DNA from 4 places in the Colwellia sp. RE-S-Sl-9 genome. Region 1 is predicted to be linked to each of the others. Evidence: predicted binding sites of a transcription regulator. Region 1 holds the regulator's gene; each other region holds the start of a gene.
What was found. Region 1 encodes FNR, which switches genes on or off when oxygen is low (the NO sensors DNR and NnrR bind a similar motif). Its sites were predicted from a motif close to TTGATCTAGATCAA; they were not measured.

Region 1 (4,301 bases):
TATTTATTGGCAAATACACTTACCTGAAGAAGCCTTTTGGATAACGCTTTCGGTATTAGTGGCAACCTGCCCTTGTGCTTTATCGTTAGCCACACCAACCGCATTAACTTGCGCAACAGTTACACTAAATAATAAAGGTATCTTGATAAAGTCAGCCCACGTAATGGAAACCTTACCTAACGTTAATTGTTTTGCTTTTGATAAAACAGGCACGTTAACCACGGGTGAGTTTACTATCAGTAAGGTGGAATTATTTGATCGTGCGTTTAGCGAAAAACAAGTATTAGCTATTGCTGCTGGATTAGAATCTCACTCAGAACACCCTATCGCAAAAGCATTTATTAAACATAGAGACTTTTCTCTTAATGTCACCCAAATAGAAGTAACACCCAGTTCAGGCGTTTCAGGTAATTATCAAAACGAAACCTACCAAATAGGTAAACCCAGTTGGTTATTACCCACCCTACGTTTAGCCGATTCAGAAGCTAATGTGAATAATGCTCAATGCGTATTGGTAACAGGCGAACAACTTATCGCTGCCTTTTACCTAGAAGACAGTGTAAGAGATAACGCCGCTAGCTTAATTAAAAACTTGCATGACCAATCAATATCAACCTTAATGCTTTCAGGCGACAATAAAGCCGGTTGCGATAAAACACAGTCTGTTTTGCATTTATCTCAAGCTCACAGTAATTTAAGTGCTAAAAATAAAGTTGAGCTATTAAAAGCCAAACAAGTTGACCATATTGTTGCCATGGTGGGTGATGGTGTCAACGACACGCCTGTATTTAGCGCGGCTCATATAGCCATAGCCATGGGAAGTGGTACAGATATTGCGAAAAACGGCGCAGATATTATATTATTAAACAGTGATTTAACTAATATTACTGCGTTAAAACTCATTGCTCAAAAAACTAAAAAAATTATTTGGCAAAACTACTTATGGGCATTTGGTTATAATGCCTTAGTGTTGCCGTTAGCAATGGCTGGCTATATTACGCCTTACCTCGCAGTTATTGGTATGTCAGCCAGTTCCATATTGGTTGTGACTAACTCACTGCGCTTACTTAATATCAAAAAAGATACAAAAGGCTAATATATTCAATGAGCATAATTTACGTATTAATTCCTATCGCGGTACTATTAACGGCTATTGGCCTTTATCTTTTTTTCTGGGCAGTTAAAACAGAACAATTTGATGATCTTGAAAAACAAGGTTTAAGTATTTTGTTTGACGAAAATGACGATCAAGCAGCTGATAAAAATAAATCAACATCAGAATTAATATCAGAAAAGAATAAAAACACCAACGCATCAAATCAACCAAAAGATAGTTAATGAACATTGATTATTTTTCAGCCTTTATTATAGGCATTTTGGGATCTGGCCATTGCTTAGGAATGTGTGGTGGCATAACCTCAATGCTAACCTCTGCTCTACCTAAACATTCGTCGTACTCAAAAACACTTTTAGTTTTCAGTTATAATTTTGGTCGCATATTATCTTATACCCTAATTGGCGCAATAGTTGGTTTTACAGGTTCTGTCGCGGCTAAAAATCTTGGCGTACCTTTAGCTGGTTTACGCGTAATATCCGCTCTATTTCTTATATTTTTAGGACTTTATATTGGCCAATGGCTTATGTGGTTAAATAGAGTTGAACGCTTAGGTAAATTTATTTGGCAATATTTATCACCTTACTCCAAACGTTTAATACCTGTAGACTCACCACAAAAAGCCATAGGTTTAGGTGCGCTATGGGGCTGGTTGCCCTGTGGTTTAATTTATTCAATGCTAACATGGTCATTAGCTAGTGGCAGCGTAACTACGGGCGCATTAATTATGACTAGCTTTGGCTTAGGAACCCTACCAGCATTGCTTATTATGTCGTATAGCTTAATCAAAGCAAAAACGCTACTTAACCACCCCTTATTTAGAAAAACAATGGCAATAAGCCTTATCGGTTACGGTATTTATACCTTGTACTTGCTCGTTTAATCGATTGCATATAGATGAAGGTTAGAATATGATCCAAATCAATTAACCTTTGATTAAGTATGGACATTATGGAAAACAACAATTGCTCAGGAAAACAACACATCCATTGTCAAAACTGTAGTATTAGTGAATTATGCCTTCCATTTTCGTTAAACGAGCAAGAACTTAATACGCTTGATAATATTATTGACCGTAAAAAGCCTATCCATAAAGGTGAGCAAATTTTTCAAGACGGCGACGAAATGAAATCTCTTTATGCCATTCGTTCTGGTACATTTAAAACCTTTACCGTTAATGAGCAAGGAGAAGAACAAATTACAGGGTTTCATCTAGCAGGTGATTTATTAGGTTTTGACGCCATTGCCAATTCAGAACATCCTAGTTTTGCTAAAGCACTGGAAACATCAATGGTATGTGAAATTCCATACGACACGTTAGACTCTATTTCTAACACTATGCCAAAGCTTAAAAAACAAATATTAAAAATGATGAGCTCTGAAATTCGTTCAGATCATGAAATGCTTATGTTACTTAATCATAAAAATGCAGAGCAACGATTAGCAACTTTTATTAGTACGTTAAGTAAAAGATATCATGAACGAGGATTTTCTGCGTCTGAGTTTAGATTAACCATGACACGTGGCGATATAGGTAACTTTATTGGTTTAACGGTTGAAACGATTAGCCGCTTACTGAATAGGTTTCATAAAAATGGTTTAATCGATGTGAGTGGCAAACTGATTACCATTAAAAATATTGAAAAGCTTAACGAAGTTGCTTCACTGTAATTCGATATATACCCGTTACCAATCAAGAGGCTATTTCAGAGTGCTTGAGCGATATCAATTCAAGGCAACGCTTTGTGATAATGGTTACTCCCTTATGAAAAGCGTTGTTGATGAAGTGATTTTGCTCAAGCGCTTCTTCGATGGGTCTAAAACAATTTATGCTTCGTTATTAACTTTAGTCAGGTTCCTACACGGATGTAGGACATTAGGGTAACGCAGGAGCAGTTACCGAGAATAGCCATGACGTAAACTTAATGCCTTGCATACATGGATGTAGACCTTAGATTTTGTTTGGAACGTAAAATCTGTGCTTAAATTGTTTTTAGTTCCCACTGAAACCTGCATCTTGAATGATAACGGGTATAAACAACAGTAGTAAAAGGTACGTTATTATTACTGTTGTTAATCTCCGTAAAAGATCTATTTTAAATTTCATATTCCCCTCTTCATCAAGATATTATTAATTAAGAATATCTTGATGTAAAACAATTAAAAAACACTCGTTCATACACTATACTGATACTCATGGTATTATAAATACGAGCTAAATAATTGGGGACGATATTATGAAAAAGTATCAAAATATACTAACGGTTATTGATCCTACGACAGACGACCAAAAAGCGTTAAAGCGTAGTATTGAACTAGCACAACATACTAAGGCTACTATCACAGCCTTCTTATCTATTTTTGATTTTTCTTACGAAATGACCACCATGTTATCAAGCGATGAACGTGAATCTATGCGACAAACCGTTATAGACGATAGACACCAATGGCTTAATAACATTATCGAACAACTCGATACAGAGTCACTTACTATCAACACCAAAGTTGTTTGGCACAACAGACCTTTTGAAGCAGTGATCAGCGAAGTGCTTGATCATAATCACGACATTGTTATTAAAGGTACTCACGAACACGACAAACTAAAATCCGTTATATTTACGCCTACCGACTGGCATATTTTACGTAAATGCCCTTGCCCTGTGTTATTAGTTAAAGATCATTTATGGCCTGAAAACGGCAATATACTTGCAGCAATAAATGTAGGAAGTGATGAAGAAGAACACCTTTCGCTTAACCATAAAATCACCTCACAAGCGAGCGACTTAGCAAAAACAATAAACGGTAACGTGCACATTGTTAATTCTTATCCCGGTACGCCTGTTAACATCACCATAGAAATACCTGAATTTAACGCGGTAGAATACAACGATACTATGTTAAAACATCACCAAGATGCGATGACAGAACATTGTGAAAAATACCAGATAGCGAAAGAGAACACCTACGTTCAAGAAGGTTTACCTGAAGATGTTATCGAAGAAATTGCCAACCAAATCGACGCAGAATTAGTGATTTTAGGCACGGTAGGTAGAACAGGATTATCAGCCACATTAATAGGCAATACCGCTGAACACGTAATAGATCGACTGAACTGTGATGTACTCGCGTTAAAACCTGATGGATATGAATCACCTTTTGTTAAGTAATAAAAACACTAATAAAGTAG
Region 2 (4,301 bases), 1.4 Mb from region 1:
TGAGCAAGCTAAAGCTGTAGGCAGCAAATGTACTTTCAAAGCCCATTACATACATGCCTAACATGTAACCTTGGCTCATAGAAGCGAGAAGCGATCCCATTTTAAACACTTTGTTCCATGTGGGTTTATGGCTAAACGCTGCTTTAGCTCTAAAATCGAAAGCGACGCCACGCAGTACTAAACTAATCAGCAGCACCGCAGTGGGTAAGTACAGCTCTTTAAATATATAGCTATGAGCTGCAGGAAAAGCGATCAGCAATAAACCTATCGCTAAAACTAACCAAGTTTCGTTAGCATCCCAAAAAGGGCCGATAGAGGCGATCATGGTATCGCTGTTATCTTCTTGTTTTAGGGGAAGTAAAATACCCACGCCTAAATCGTAGCCGTCTAATATGGCGTAAAGAAGAATTGAAAATCCCATTAAAGCGACAAATATTATGGCGAGTGCGTTAGCTTCAAACATTATTTTATTCCTTCTATTGCTGAAGTGATAATGGGTTTTGTAATTTCATCATCGCTGATTTCTTCAATTTCAACCGCTCTACCTGCCATAGTGAAAATAGTATGTAAGTAAGCAATCATTAACACGGTATACAAGATTAAATATAAGATTAACGATAAACCTACATTTGCGGGAGCTATATCAGTAGCAGCATCTTTAACACTTAATATCCCTGTTACTAGCCAAGGTTGGCGTCCTACTTCAGTAACGTACCAGCCAGCTAATGTGGCTACCCAACCTGAAAATGTCATGAACAATAAGGTTTTTAACACCCAAGGTGATAGCTCCTTTTTACGCCAGAGTTGAATACGCCCAGTCCATGCAACAAATAACATCAGAAAGCCGAGGCCAACCATAATGCGGAAAGAGAAGAACACTGGCATAACAGGCGGATGGTTACCTTCAAACTCGTTTAAGCCCTTGATCTCACCATTTAAGTCATGAGTTAAAATCAGGCTAGCCATATTGGGAATGCCTATTTCAAAATGGTTAGTTTTTTCTACGGCATCAGGTAAGGCGAAAAGTAACAAGGGGGCGCCTTTTTCTGTATGCCAAATACCTTCCATTGCCGCTATTTTTTGTGGTTGATGTTCTAAAGTATTTAATCCGTGAAAATCCCCTACTAATGCCTGTGTTGGCGCTAAAATAGCTGCCACCGTTAAAGCTATTTTTAAGGTAAGTTTAGGTGCGCGTTTGTCGTCACCTTTTAATAAACGATACGCACTGATGCCCGCAATTAAAAATGCAGCCGTTAACCCTGAGGCAATCAGCATATGTGTAAATCGATATGGGAATGATGGATTAAAAATAATGGCCAACCAATCAATAGGAAAAGCAACTCCATCACGCATTTCGTAACCTTGCGGTGTATGCATCCAAGAGTTAAGCGCTAAAATCCAAAAGGCTGATAACGTAGTACCAAAAGCAACAATAAAGGTAGAAAGGGTATGAACTAATGGTGATACGCGATTAATACCAAATAGCATAATGCCTAGAAAACCAGCCTCTAAAAAGAAAGCGGTTAGCACTTCATAACCTAATAATGGACCTGCAATATTACCGACAGTTTCCATAAATTTTGGCCAGTTAGTACCAAACTGGAATGACATGGTAATGCCACTTACCACGCCAAGAGCGAAAGTTAGAGCAAATATTTTTACCCAAAAGCGATAGGCTCGCATCCAAACTGGATCATTCGTTTGGACAAATCGTACTTTGAAAAAAAGTAAGAACCAACTTAATGCGATAGTGATAACGGGAAATAGAATATGAAAACTGATATTAGTTGCAAATTGAATGCGAGATAAAATCAAAGTATCTAACATTTTTTACTCCATTAGCCCTATGCAGCTCGCTGTGGGCCGTTGTTAAAATATGTGTAAAAAGATCGCTATGGCTTTGTAGCCAATAGCGATAAGGGAGGTTAATCGGCTTGGTTGTGCTATAAAATTAAAACTTATTAATTGCTCTTAAGTAATTTATCTTTAATATCAATTACTTTACTTACGCCTGCGCCCAGCTTCATTAAAGTATTCAATTTTTCTGGACTCATACTTTGTAGTTCACTTGCCCAATGAGTAATAGTTTCAAGCAATTCATGTATTTCATGCATTTTTACTTGTGCATATTGCTCTTCTTTATTAGCGGGTTCGTTTAATAAATTATCGCGTAATAAAGATAAGGTTGGGTCAACTTCGCGTTTACGACGTTCTTCAAATACACGTATAGCCATTTCCCAAATAGAACCAGCAGGAGAGTAATACTCTTTGCGATCTTTTGGCTTATGCTGCACCTGAACTAATCGCCACGATTGCAGTTCTTTAATACCCATGCTGACATTGCCACGAGAAATATTTAACGCTTCAGAAATTTGTACTGCGCTTAAAGGTTCTTGGCTAATCACAAGCAAGCCATACATTTGACCAACAGTACGGTTAAACCCCCAGCGACTGCCCATTTCTCCACAGTGCATTACAAACGATTCTATTTTATCTGTCATTATCATGATATGTATTTTCTGAAGTTTCAGTATTTTCTGAAAGTTTAAACCTTTGTTGATTTAAATCAATATTTATTTGAATATTTTTTAATTTATTTGAAGGTGAGTTAAGGAATATGAGGTTAGTTTTAAAAGTGCTAGTACATAAGTCATTTAGACCCATCGAAGAAGCGCTTGAGCAAAATCACTTCTTCGTTAATCCTTTTTATAAGGAACAACCATTATTACAAAGCATTGCCTTGAATTGATATCGCTCAAGCGCTCTGAAATACGTATCTTGATTGGTAACGGGTATATGAGCTGCTGAAGAACTAAAACTTAGGTTATTTAGCTTAAGTCTTTTGCATCAAATTAAGGGAGTCGTTAGAATAGCGCCAATAAAAACATCCCTCAAAAAATTCTCAAACAAAGAGCACTCACATGAAAAAAAAATTCCATTTACATGCAATTTCGCTTGCATTAAGTAGTTCATTTGTCGGTTTACCTGCTTTAGCACAAACACCAGCGGTTGAAACTGAAGAAGAAGTTGAAACCATCGCTATATTAGGTTCAAGGGTTTCAACGCGCACAGCAACTGAGTCTACTTCTCCTATTGATATTATTACGGGCGAATCATTAACTAAAGGGGGTTTTAGTGAGTTAGGCCAAAGCTTACAAGCCAGTGCACCGTCGTTTAACTTTAGCCGTACACAAGTCTCTGATGGTTCTGATTTATTTAGACCTGCGACTTTACGTGGTCTTCAGCCTGATCAAACTTTAGTGTTGATCAATGGTAAGCGTCGTCATAACCAAGCCATTTTTGGTTTAAATGGTACAGTAGGTGCTGGTGCGGCTGGAACCGATATGAACTCTATTCCTATGACTGCTCTTAAAAATGTACAGATTTTACGTGATGGTGCCGCAGCTCAATATGGTTCAGATGCGATTGCTGGCGTTATTAATTTAGAATTAAAAAATAGTACAAATGAAACCACTGGCTTTGTTCAAGCGGGATCGACAGGTGAGGGCGATGGCGACACGGTATCATTTGGTTTAAATACAGGTTTTGATATTGGAACTGAAGGCGGATTTATTAACCTTTCTGCTGAATATCGTGATGCTGATGGTACTAACCGAGCGCAACGAGATACAGGCGGTAGTTCTACCACTCCTGCTGGTACATTATCTGACGATGTTCGTTGGATCCAAGGTAACTCTGCTTCTGAATTTGGATCCGTTTTTTATAATGCGATGATCCCACTGAATGATATAGAACTGTATGCCTTTGGTGGCTTTTCAAATCGTACCGCTTTAGGTAATGGTTTTTATCGTGACTTTGGTGATGCTGTTAAAAACGTACCTCAAGTGTATGCGGATGGATTCTTACCAAGAATAGACAACGAAGCTGAAGATCTTTCAACAGCGGTAGGTGTTCGCGGTGAAATGAATGACGATTGGAGCTATGACGTTTCAGCTACTTACGGTCAAAACGAATATGACTTCCATTCTGCAAATACGATTAATGCTTCTTACGCTGCTGAATACTTAAGCTTAAATCCTAGTGCAACTGATGCTGATATAGCCGCTAATGCTGGACCTACTTCAGGCTATTCAGGAGGCTTTAGGTACGATCAATTAACCCTTAATGCTGATATTACGGGCTTAATTGAAATAGGCTTAGCAGAACCACTTTATATCGCTTTTGGCGCGGAATACCGTGATGAAGATTATGCTATTGTTGCTGGTGAAGAAGCTTCGTATGCTTGTGGACTTGCGAACCAAGATGTAGCGTTTCCATCGGTAATTGATGATTCAGTTTTT
Region 3 (4,301 bases), 1.0 Mb from region 1:
TTATGGTTGGTGGCGATGAAGAAAAATTTAAAGACATTGAAAACACGATTAATATCTATGCTAAACAAGTGACTCGTTTAGGCGATGTAGGCGCAGGACAAACCTGTAAAATGGTTAATCAACTCTGTATAGCCGGCATTTTACAAGGGTTGTCAGAAGGTTTAACACTCGCTAAAAAGTCAGGATTAGATTTAGTTACCGTAAGAGATGTACTTAAACATGGTGCAGCTCAGTCTTGGCAGCTTGAACAACGAACGCATACCATGGCAGAAGATCAATTTGATTTCGGGTTTGCTATAGACTGGATGAGAAAAGATTTGAATATTTGCTTAGAGCAAGCTGAACAGCTAGGCATAAATTTACCTGTAGCTAAAATGGTAGATGCTTCGTATCAGCGATTACAAGAAAAGGGGTTTAATCGTTGCGACACCTCGGTTTTAATTAAAGATATAGAATAAAGGCTCACCTTTTATCAAAAAAGCCCTTTGAAAGTATATTTAAAGGGCTTTTGAACACATATATCAGCTATAACAAATTCAATAAAGAGTTATCTATAACCGAGTAATTTATTTTCTTTAATTTCTTCAACAATAGCTTCCGGTACATTCTTTTCCCAGCCTGCCTTACCTGAAGATATTTGCTTAAGTACTTCTCTAGAGTATATTTTTAATAATTTTTTATCACTGCATTCAATACCTGATATAAAATTATTTTCTAGTAAATGTTGATATAAAAAGCGTAAATGGTCAGGCACTTTAACTTGAGTAAAATCAATAAGCTCGTCGCCATTTTCTAATTCTGGATATACAAATATACGCGTATTATCTGGAAATAATTTACCAAAAGCTTCCAGTATTCCACCTTCTACCCCACGATAAAACTGCTCATCAAAAATTTGTCGCATGTTCATCATACCCACAACAATCCCTATTTGTAGCTGCGTATATTGACGAAAATAAGCACGTAAAGAAAAGTAACGAGTGTAATCAGAAATCATTACGCTATAACCCAGCGAGTTTAGTAACTGAACCCTTGTAATAATATCAGCTTCAGGCACTTTCGCATCATTACCATACAGATCATTCAGCGATATTTCAGCAATAGCAATTGTACTATCACCATCTAAACTATTAAGCGTATTAAAAGAGTTTTTACCTTGCTCAATCATATCCACATTTAGTTTAGTGGCTGGCTTGAATGAACCACGAATCGTTAATACGTTCTTTTTATACAACATATCTGCTGGAACAGTTACTGAACCATCAGGCTTAAACATAATGGCACGGGTTTTCCAACTACGTATTAAGTGTAAGTTTATCGCACGGTTATCAATATCTTCAAAATAGGGCCCTTCAAATTCAATGGCATCTATTTCAATACGATCTTTACCTATGTTGTCACTTAAAGAATCAATAATATCTTTTGGATTTTCAAAATAATAATAAGCGGCGTAAATAAGGTTTACACCTAAATTGCCTAACGCTTCTTGTTGCGCTTCAGCGCTATCATCATGCATGCGAACATGAATAGTAATATTTGAAGGCTCTGCGCCTGGATACATTTGCACTCTAACACCACACCAAGCATGGCATTCGTTTTTACGATTAAAACTTTTAGCGGCAACCGTTGCTGCATAAGAAAAATAACGTGAAGACTTAGAACGAATATCACCTACCCGGTCTACCACAAGAGCAAATTCTTGTGTCATCATAGCTTTTACACGTGCTTTACTTACATAACGTCTATCTTCTTGCACACCGTATATTGCATCAGAAAACTTCATGTCATAAGCAGACATAGTTTTAGCAATAGTTCCTGCTGCAGCTCCCGCTAAAAAAAACTGCCTCGCCACTTCTTGGCCTGCACCTATCTCTACGATAGTTCCATACTTTTTCTCATCAAGATTCAAGCGTAAAGCTTTGTTACTTGTAGTGCGCGAGCTAACTTTTTTATCCATGATTTCTCCAAACATCATTAATATGTTCATAACCACTTACTTAATTTTAAATAAAAATAAGTGGTATGTAAGAATACAAACTTTTCAATTACTAATTTATTAGTATAACGGGTTCTTATTATATTCTTATTTAAATATTATTTCCCTTAAATTCAGATAAATCACCTCAATATAGCGATATAAAAATAAGCATTTAACTTATCCTGAAAAATATCTTGAAAAACCTTTAAAAATTCATGTTGTTTTAAGCTTTATTGTATTAAATCAATGTTTTTAAATTTTCATCTTCTATAGTTAGTTTAAGAATATTAATTTAAATAATATATAGGCGTTTTAGATGACAAAACAACTTATTCTGGTTATTAACTGCGGTAGTTCTTCACTTAAATTTTCTTTAATCAATCCCAAATCAACTAAGACTATTTTAACCGGTCTGGCTGAGCAGTTGTTTTCAGATAAAGCCACTATCAAAATAAAGTATAAAGAAGACGTTATTGTTAAAAATATTGTAGCTCCTTATGACCATAGTTTAGCCATAGCAATACTCGTTGATGAATTAAAAGCTTTTGACTTTAATGATAACATTATCGCTATTGGTCACCGAGTGGTTCATGGTGGAGAAAACTATAGTACGCCCACATTAATTACTGATGAAGTAAAACAAATAATCGGCTCTTTATCTCGATTAGCTCCTTTGCATAATCCAGCCAATTTAATGGGTATTACGGTTTGCGAAAAAGCATTTGAATCACTTCCGCAAGTTGCCATTTTTGACACCGCTTTTCATCAAACACTTCCCTCTAAAGCTTTTATCTACGGCTTACCTTATGAGTTATATGAAGAACATAGTATTAGGCGTTATGGTTTTCATGGAACTAGCCATTATTTTGTATCCGCTGAAGCAGCAAAATTAATTAACAAGCCTATTGAACAATGTAACTTTATTTCAGCCCATTTAGGTAACGGTTGTAGTATTACCGCAATAAAAAATGGCAAAAGTGTAGACACAAGTTTAGGTTTTACACCCAACGAAGGTGTCATGATGGGAACACGTTGCGGCGATATTGACTCAAACATTATTTTTTATTTAGTGAATAAGCTGGGTTATTCAACTGATGAAATCAATAAGCTCCTCAATAATAAAAGTGGTTTATTAGGCGTTTCAGGTACCAGTAACGATTGTAGAGCATTAGAAGAAGCAATGACTGATGATCCAAACTGCAGAGCAACATTAGCATTAACGATATTCAGCTACAGAATAGCTAAAGTTATCGCATCTTATACTGCAAGCTTAACAGAACTAGACGGTATTATTTTTACCGGCGGTATCGGTGAAAATTCAATGTTGGTTAGAAAAATGGTGGTATCTCACCTACAAATTCTTAATTTTTATCTTGATGATGAAAAAAATGAACAAGCTCGTTTTGGTCAAAGCGGTAATATCGCCGCTAACAACTCACGTTCATGCTGGGTTATTCCTACAAACGAAGAGTTTGTTATTGCTGAGCAAACACAACAATTACTTTCTTTAAAGAATACTGGGGAATAAAAATGCATCATAAAATAATGTTAATTCCAGCGGGATTTGGTGTAGGTCTTACCAGTATAGCTGTTGGTTTAGTACATGCGTGTCAACAACGTGGAATTAAAGTGGGACACTTCAAACCCATTAGCCAACCCTCTCGCAGTGTATTAAAAAATAAAAAAGATCATATTAGTTGGTCAACCGACGATCACTCAATTCCTCTTAGTTATGTTGAAGAACAAATGGCTGACGGACAACGTGAATTTATTCTTGAAAAAATAGTAGAAAACTACGACAACTTTAGCCAACACTACGACGTTGTAATTATAGAAGGTTTAATTCCTACCACGCGCCAACCTTATGCAGGCAGAATTAACCGAGATGTAGCGCAAACACTTTCTGCCAATATTGTTTTAGTAACCACTCTGGGTAACGATACCGCTGAAGAATTTGAAGATCGTATCGAAGTAACAGCTGAAACTTTTGGGGGAATTAAAAATAGCAAGCTACTCGGTTGTATTATTAATAAAGTTAATTCGCCTAATGAAGATGAATTTGGTTTATTACCCAGAGAAAATGAAATTGAGTCTAATGATGCAACCGATTTATTTCCTGCATTATCTATCTTTAAAAACAAACAATTTAAACTATTGGGTTCTGTTCCATGGGAAATGGATTTAGTTGCTCCCAGAGTTTGTGATATTAGTACTTATTTAAATGCAACACTGATTAATAAAGGAGATTTTGAACACAGAAGAATTAGAAGTATCAGTTTTTGTGCGCGTACCGTTGATAACTTAGTCAGCCATTTACAACCCA
Region 4 (4,301 bases), 1.6 Mb from region 1:
CAGCTAAATTAAGCATGTCGCCCCAGCCACTTTTAGCTGGCCATTTTTTGTGTCTTTCGCCCATGTAGTCAATACCTGTCCACATAAATTGGCTAAATACACCAGGAAATTGCAGTACTTGTTTCCAATCATCCCAACTACCTGGATTTTCATTAATAGTCACTTGTTTGTCAGGAAAGTGAGTTTGTGCCCAAGGAATAACACTGTTGCGGTAACTGTATCCTGCGATATCTACTGCATCAGCATATCCACTTACATGACTTACTTGGGGTAAAATAAAGTTAGCTGTTGTAGGGCGCGTTGTATCAAGTTCTTTTACCCATTTATTTAACTTAACAGCAGTATCAGCAAGAACATGCTCACCTTTGGTAGATTCATCGTATCGTTTCTTTAGCTCTTTGGGTGTAAATTTAGGAGCGGATCCCCAAAAGCTGCCATCCATTTTCATTGGATCATCTAAGTCACTCCAAAATCCAGTAACGTAACGGTAATGTACATAAGTCCATTCAATTTCATTACCTATACTCCACATAAATACACTGGGGTGATTTCGATCACGAAGCATAGTACGTGTTAAGTCGCTTTTTGCCCATTGTTGAAAATGTTCAACGTAACCTTTGGTAATATTGTCATCGTGGCGTTCATGGTAGTTAAGACGTTTGTCTTTAGCGTAATCAAATTCATCAAAAAATTCGTTTTGAACTAATATGCCCATCTCATCACATAAGTCTAAAAATTCTTGAGAAAATGGGTTATGCGTTGTTCTTATTGCATTCAATCCAGCATCTTTTAGTGAGGCAAGGCGTCTACGCCATACTTCTTTTGGTACTGCCGCACCGACTAAGCCGCCGTCATGGTGTAAAGAAACACCTTTAACTAAAGTTGATTTTCCGTTAAGAAAAAAGCCTTTCTTAGGAATAAAAGCAATGCTACGAATACCAAATGGAGTTGTGTAGGTATCTACATTTTTACCTTCAATAGATAATGTTGTTACTGCAGAGTACATATTAGGTTTATCAATATCCCACAATTTAGGGTTATCAATAGTGAATTTGGCTGTATAGGTATCTTTTTTGTTTGATTTTAAGCGCTCTTTTTTCGTACTTGTAGCAACAATGTTACCTTTATTATCAATGATTTGAGTTGTTAATTGAAAACGATTTGTTGAGCTGTGTTTGTTCTCAACATCGATTTTTATATTCACTTTAGCTTGTTCGGCTGATACTTCAGGCGTTGTTACAAAAGTTCCCCAAATAGGAATATGTAATTTGTTGACGGTAACGAGTTTTACATTTCTATAAATACCGCTACCGGTATACCAGCGGCTATCACCATAACGTGAATGATCAACATGTACGGTTAATATATTGTCGCTACCGTTAGTCGTTAATTTATCACTTAAATCGAAGTTAATAGGAGAATAACCATAAGGGTTATGACCTAGCTTCTTACCGTTAAGCCAAAAAGTGGCATTGTTGTATACGCCATCAAACATCACAAAAACTTTTTCGTTAGCTAAATCAGCGGTTGTTTTAAAGTGCTTTTGATATATGCCAACTCCCCCTGGTAAATATCCTGTAGCGCCTTCTAACGATTCAGAGAAAGATGCTTCAACACTCCAATCGTGAGGTAAGCGCAAGTTACGCCATTCCTTATCATTAAGGGGTAACTTCTCAGGTAATTCAGTGGAGTCAACTAGGGTAAATTTCCAATTAAAATTGAAATCTACTTCCCGCGGAGGGGTCTCTGCTTTAGCGGTAAAGCCAAACATTATGCTTATTAGAATTAATGTGGTTATTACTCTCAAAATGTTGCTCCGAAATAGGTTCTTGTAGAAGTGATTAAATTGATGTTTTGTAATTTTGTTAACTCAATCTTGAAATATGTATGGTTAATTGTCAACAAAATGATGTTTATAAGTGAGTTTATGTATTTAAATATAAAATAGCTTTTCGTTTGTTAAATTTTGTATAAAAAGAATCTTTTTATACAAGCTAAACAAAGTTGACCTAAATCAACTTTATTTTAAAGGTAGTAATGTATTGTTCAGCTTATGTACCAAAGTTAAATATCTATAATCATGTAGATATGCGTAAGTCATTCTTTTAGGTGTGTAATGGTTGATCTCGCCAGACGAAATTTTTTTAATGTAACTAAAAAAAACAGTAAGCCAGCTATACGCTTACCTTATGTTATTAATGAAAAAGTTTTTACAGATAATTGCACTCAATGCGAGGAATGTATAAATGTTTGCCCAGAAAAAATTATTGTAAAAGGAGATGGTGGTTTTCCTGAAATTGACTTTAATAAAGGCGAGTGCACGTTTTGTAATAAATGTGTAGAAGCATGTAAAGAGCCTATTTTTACTCAAGTTGAAAGTGAAAAACCTTGGGATTTAGCGATTGAAATTAAGGCTAATTGTTTAGCAAAAAAACAAGTGTATTGCCTAAGTTGTCAAGATAACTGTGAAACCGAAGCTATTTCATTTACTTATATTAATCAGTCAACTCCTCAACCTCAAATTTCTTTAGATAGCTGTAATGGCTGTGGAGCATGTGTTGCTGTATGTCCACAAACGGCTATTGAATTATCACCCAAAAATGAATTTTTAAACACAATTGGAGAAGCTTATGAGCGCTCTTGAATCTTTAATTTGGAATATTTTAGGTTATTCATCTATGCCTATTATTTTCTTGATGGGTTTTATTGCAACGGCTGGTGTATCAATGCTGGCGTTAAAAATTATCGGTGCAAAACCACTAAAATAAACAATTATCTTGTATTTTTTGTGTAAGCGAAAATACAAATAAAAATAAGGATCGAATATTTTGATCAATTTATTAGAAGAAACTCCAGTAAATATAGCAGGAGTTATGTTTGTAGCTCATCCCTCTAAAGTATCTGCTGTTGCAAAGGAATTGGGTCAGTTTCCTGGAGCAGAGGTACATGTAACCGGTAATACCGGCAACATGGTTGTTACGATCGAGGAAGTTATCACTAATCCTAAAAAGAGTAAATTAATAGACATTATTACAGACATGGGATTAGTGAATGGTGTTATTTCTTCTTCTTTAATTTTTCATCATAACGATGCCGGATTGCCACAACACCAAGAGGTAAAATCATGAAAGTAACAAGAAGAGACTTTATTAAAGCAAATGCTATTGCTGCAACTGCTGTTGCTGCCGGTGTGGCAATACCAAGTTCAGCATCAAACCTTATGACTAAATCGTCAGATACCACAATCAAATGGGATAAAGCTCCCTGTCGTTTTTGTGGAACAGGTTGTAGCGTTTTAGTAGGAACTCAAGAAGGCAAAGTGGTTGCTACGCAAGGTGATCCTGAAGCCGAAGTGAATAAAGGCCTAAACTGTATTAAAGGCTATTTTTTATCAAAAATTATGTACGGTAAAGATCGCCTAACTCAGCCATTGTTAAGAATGACAAATGGTAAATACGACAAAGAAGGTGATTTTGCTCCAGTAAGCTGGGATAAAGCTTTTGATGTAATGGCTGAAAAATTTAAAGCGGCTATTAAAAAGAAAGGCCCAACGTCTGTAGGTATGTTTGGTTCTGGTCAGTGGACTGTTTGGGAAGGGTATGCCGCGTCAAAATTAATGAAAGCGGGTTTTCTTAGCAATAATATTGACCCAAATGCACGTCACTGTATGGCATCTGCAGTAGGTGGATTTATGCGTACCTTTGGTATGGATGAGCCTATGGGATGTTACGATGATCTAGAGAATGCCGATGCTTTTGTGCTTTGGGGTTCAAATATGGCCGAAATGCATCCTATTTTATGGTCACGTTTAACAGATCGTCGATTAAGCGCACCACACGTAAAAGTCAATGTATTATCAACATACAAGCACCGTAGTTTTGAACTTGCAGATAACGGTATGGTGTTCATACCTCAAACAGATCTAGCCATCTTAAACTTTATTGCAAATTACATTATTCAAAATGATGCTGTTGATAAAGAGTTTTTAAAGAAACATGTAAACATTCGTGAAGGTGTCACTGATATCGGTTATGGATTACGCCCAACTCATCCTTTAGAAAAGTCAGCTAAAAATGCGGGCAGTGGTGCTTCAATGCCAATGAGCTTTGAAGAGTACGCTAAGTTTGTTAGTACATATAGTGTTGAATATACGTCTAAAATATCAGGTGTTCCTGAAGCTAATTTACTTGAAATGGCTAAGCTATATGCTGACCCTAAAGTGAAAGTTACATCATTTTGGACGATGGGATTTAACCAACATACCCGAGGTGTTTGGGCAAATAACTTAATTTACAACATCC

Region 2: a site for FNR is predicted at 2,557-2,570, ahead of ACM9HF_RS16555 (GbsR/MarR family transcriptional regulator). Genes of this name have one in related genera too.
Region 3: a site for FNR is predicted at 2,212-2,225, ahead of ACM9HF_RS05990 (acetate kinase). Genes of this name have one in related genera too.
Region 4: a site for FNR is predicted at 2,005-2,018, ahead of napF (ferredoxin-type protein NapF). Genes of this name have one in related genera too.

The regions. Positions count from the first base shown of each region.
Region 1 is NZ_CP182631.1:378,153-382,453, reverse strand. It holds gene ACM9HF_RS01605 (heavy metal translocating P-type ATPase) at 1-1,096, shown strand, start outside; gene ccoS (cbb3-type cytochrome oxidase assembly protein CcoS) at 1,105-1,338, shown strand; gene ACM9HF_RS01595 (sulfite exporter TauE/SafE family protein) at 1,338-1,997, shown strand; gene fnr (fumarate/nitrate reduction transcriptional regulator Fnr) at 2,057-2,785, shown strand; gene uspE (universal stress protein UspE) at 3,352-4,281, shown strand.
Region 2 is NZ_CP182631.1:3,811,711-3,816,011, forward strand. It holds gene cydB (cytochrome d ubiquinol oxidase subunit II) at 1-463, opposite strand, end outside; gene ACM9HF_RS16550 (cytochrome ubiquinol oxidase subunit I) at 463-1,827, opposite strand; gene ACM9HF_RS16555 (GbsR/MarR family transcriptional regulator) at 1,962-2,507, opposite strand; gene ACM9HF_RS16560 (TonB-dependent receptor plug domain-containing protein) at 2,922-4,301, shown strand, end outside.
Region 3 is NZ_CP182631.1:1,387,069-1,391,369, forward strand. It holds gene ACM9HF_RS05980 (NAD(P)-dependent oxidoreductase) at 1-458, shown strand, start outside; gene ACM9HF_RS05985 (TonB-dependent receptor) at 548-1,957, opposite strand; gene ACM9HF_RS05990 (acetate kinase) at 2,295-3,506, shown strand; gene pta (phosphate acetyltransferase) at 3,509-4,301, shown strand, end outside.
Region 4 is NZ_CP182631.1:1,960,590-1,964,890, reverse strand. It holds gene ACM9HF_RS08375 (glycoside hydrolase family 2 TIM barrel-domain containing protein) at 1-1,807, opposite strand, end outside; gene napF (ferredoxin-type protein NapF) at 2,117-2,644, shown strand; gene ACM9HF_RS08365 (TIGR02808 family protein) at 2,631-2,768, shown strand; gene ACM9HF_RS08360 (chaperone NapD) at 2,829-3,128, shown strand; gene napA (nitrate reductase catalytic subunit NapA) at 3,125-4,301, shown strand, end outside.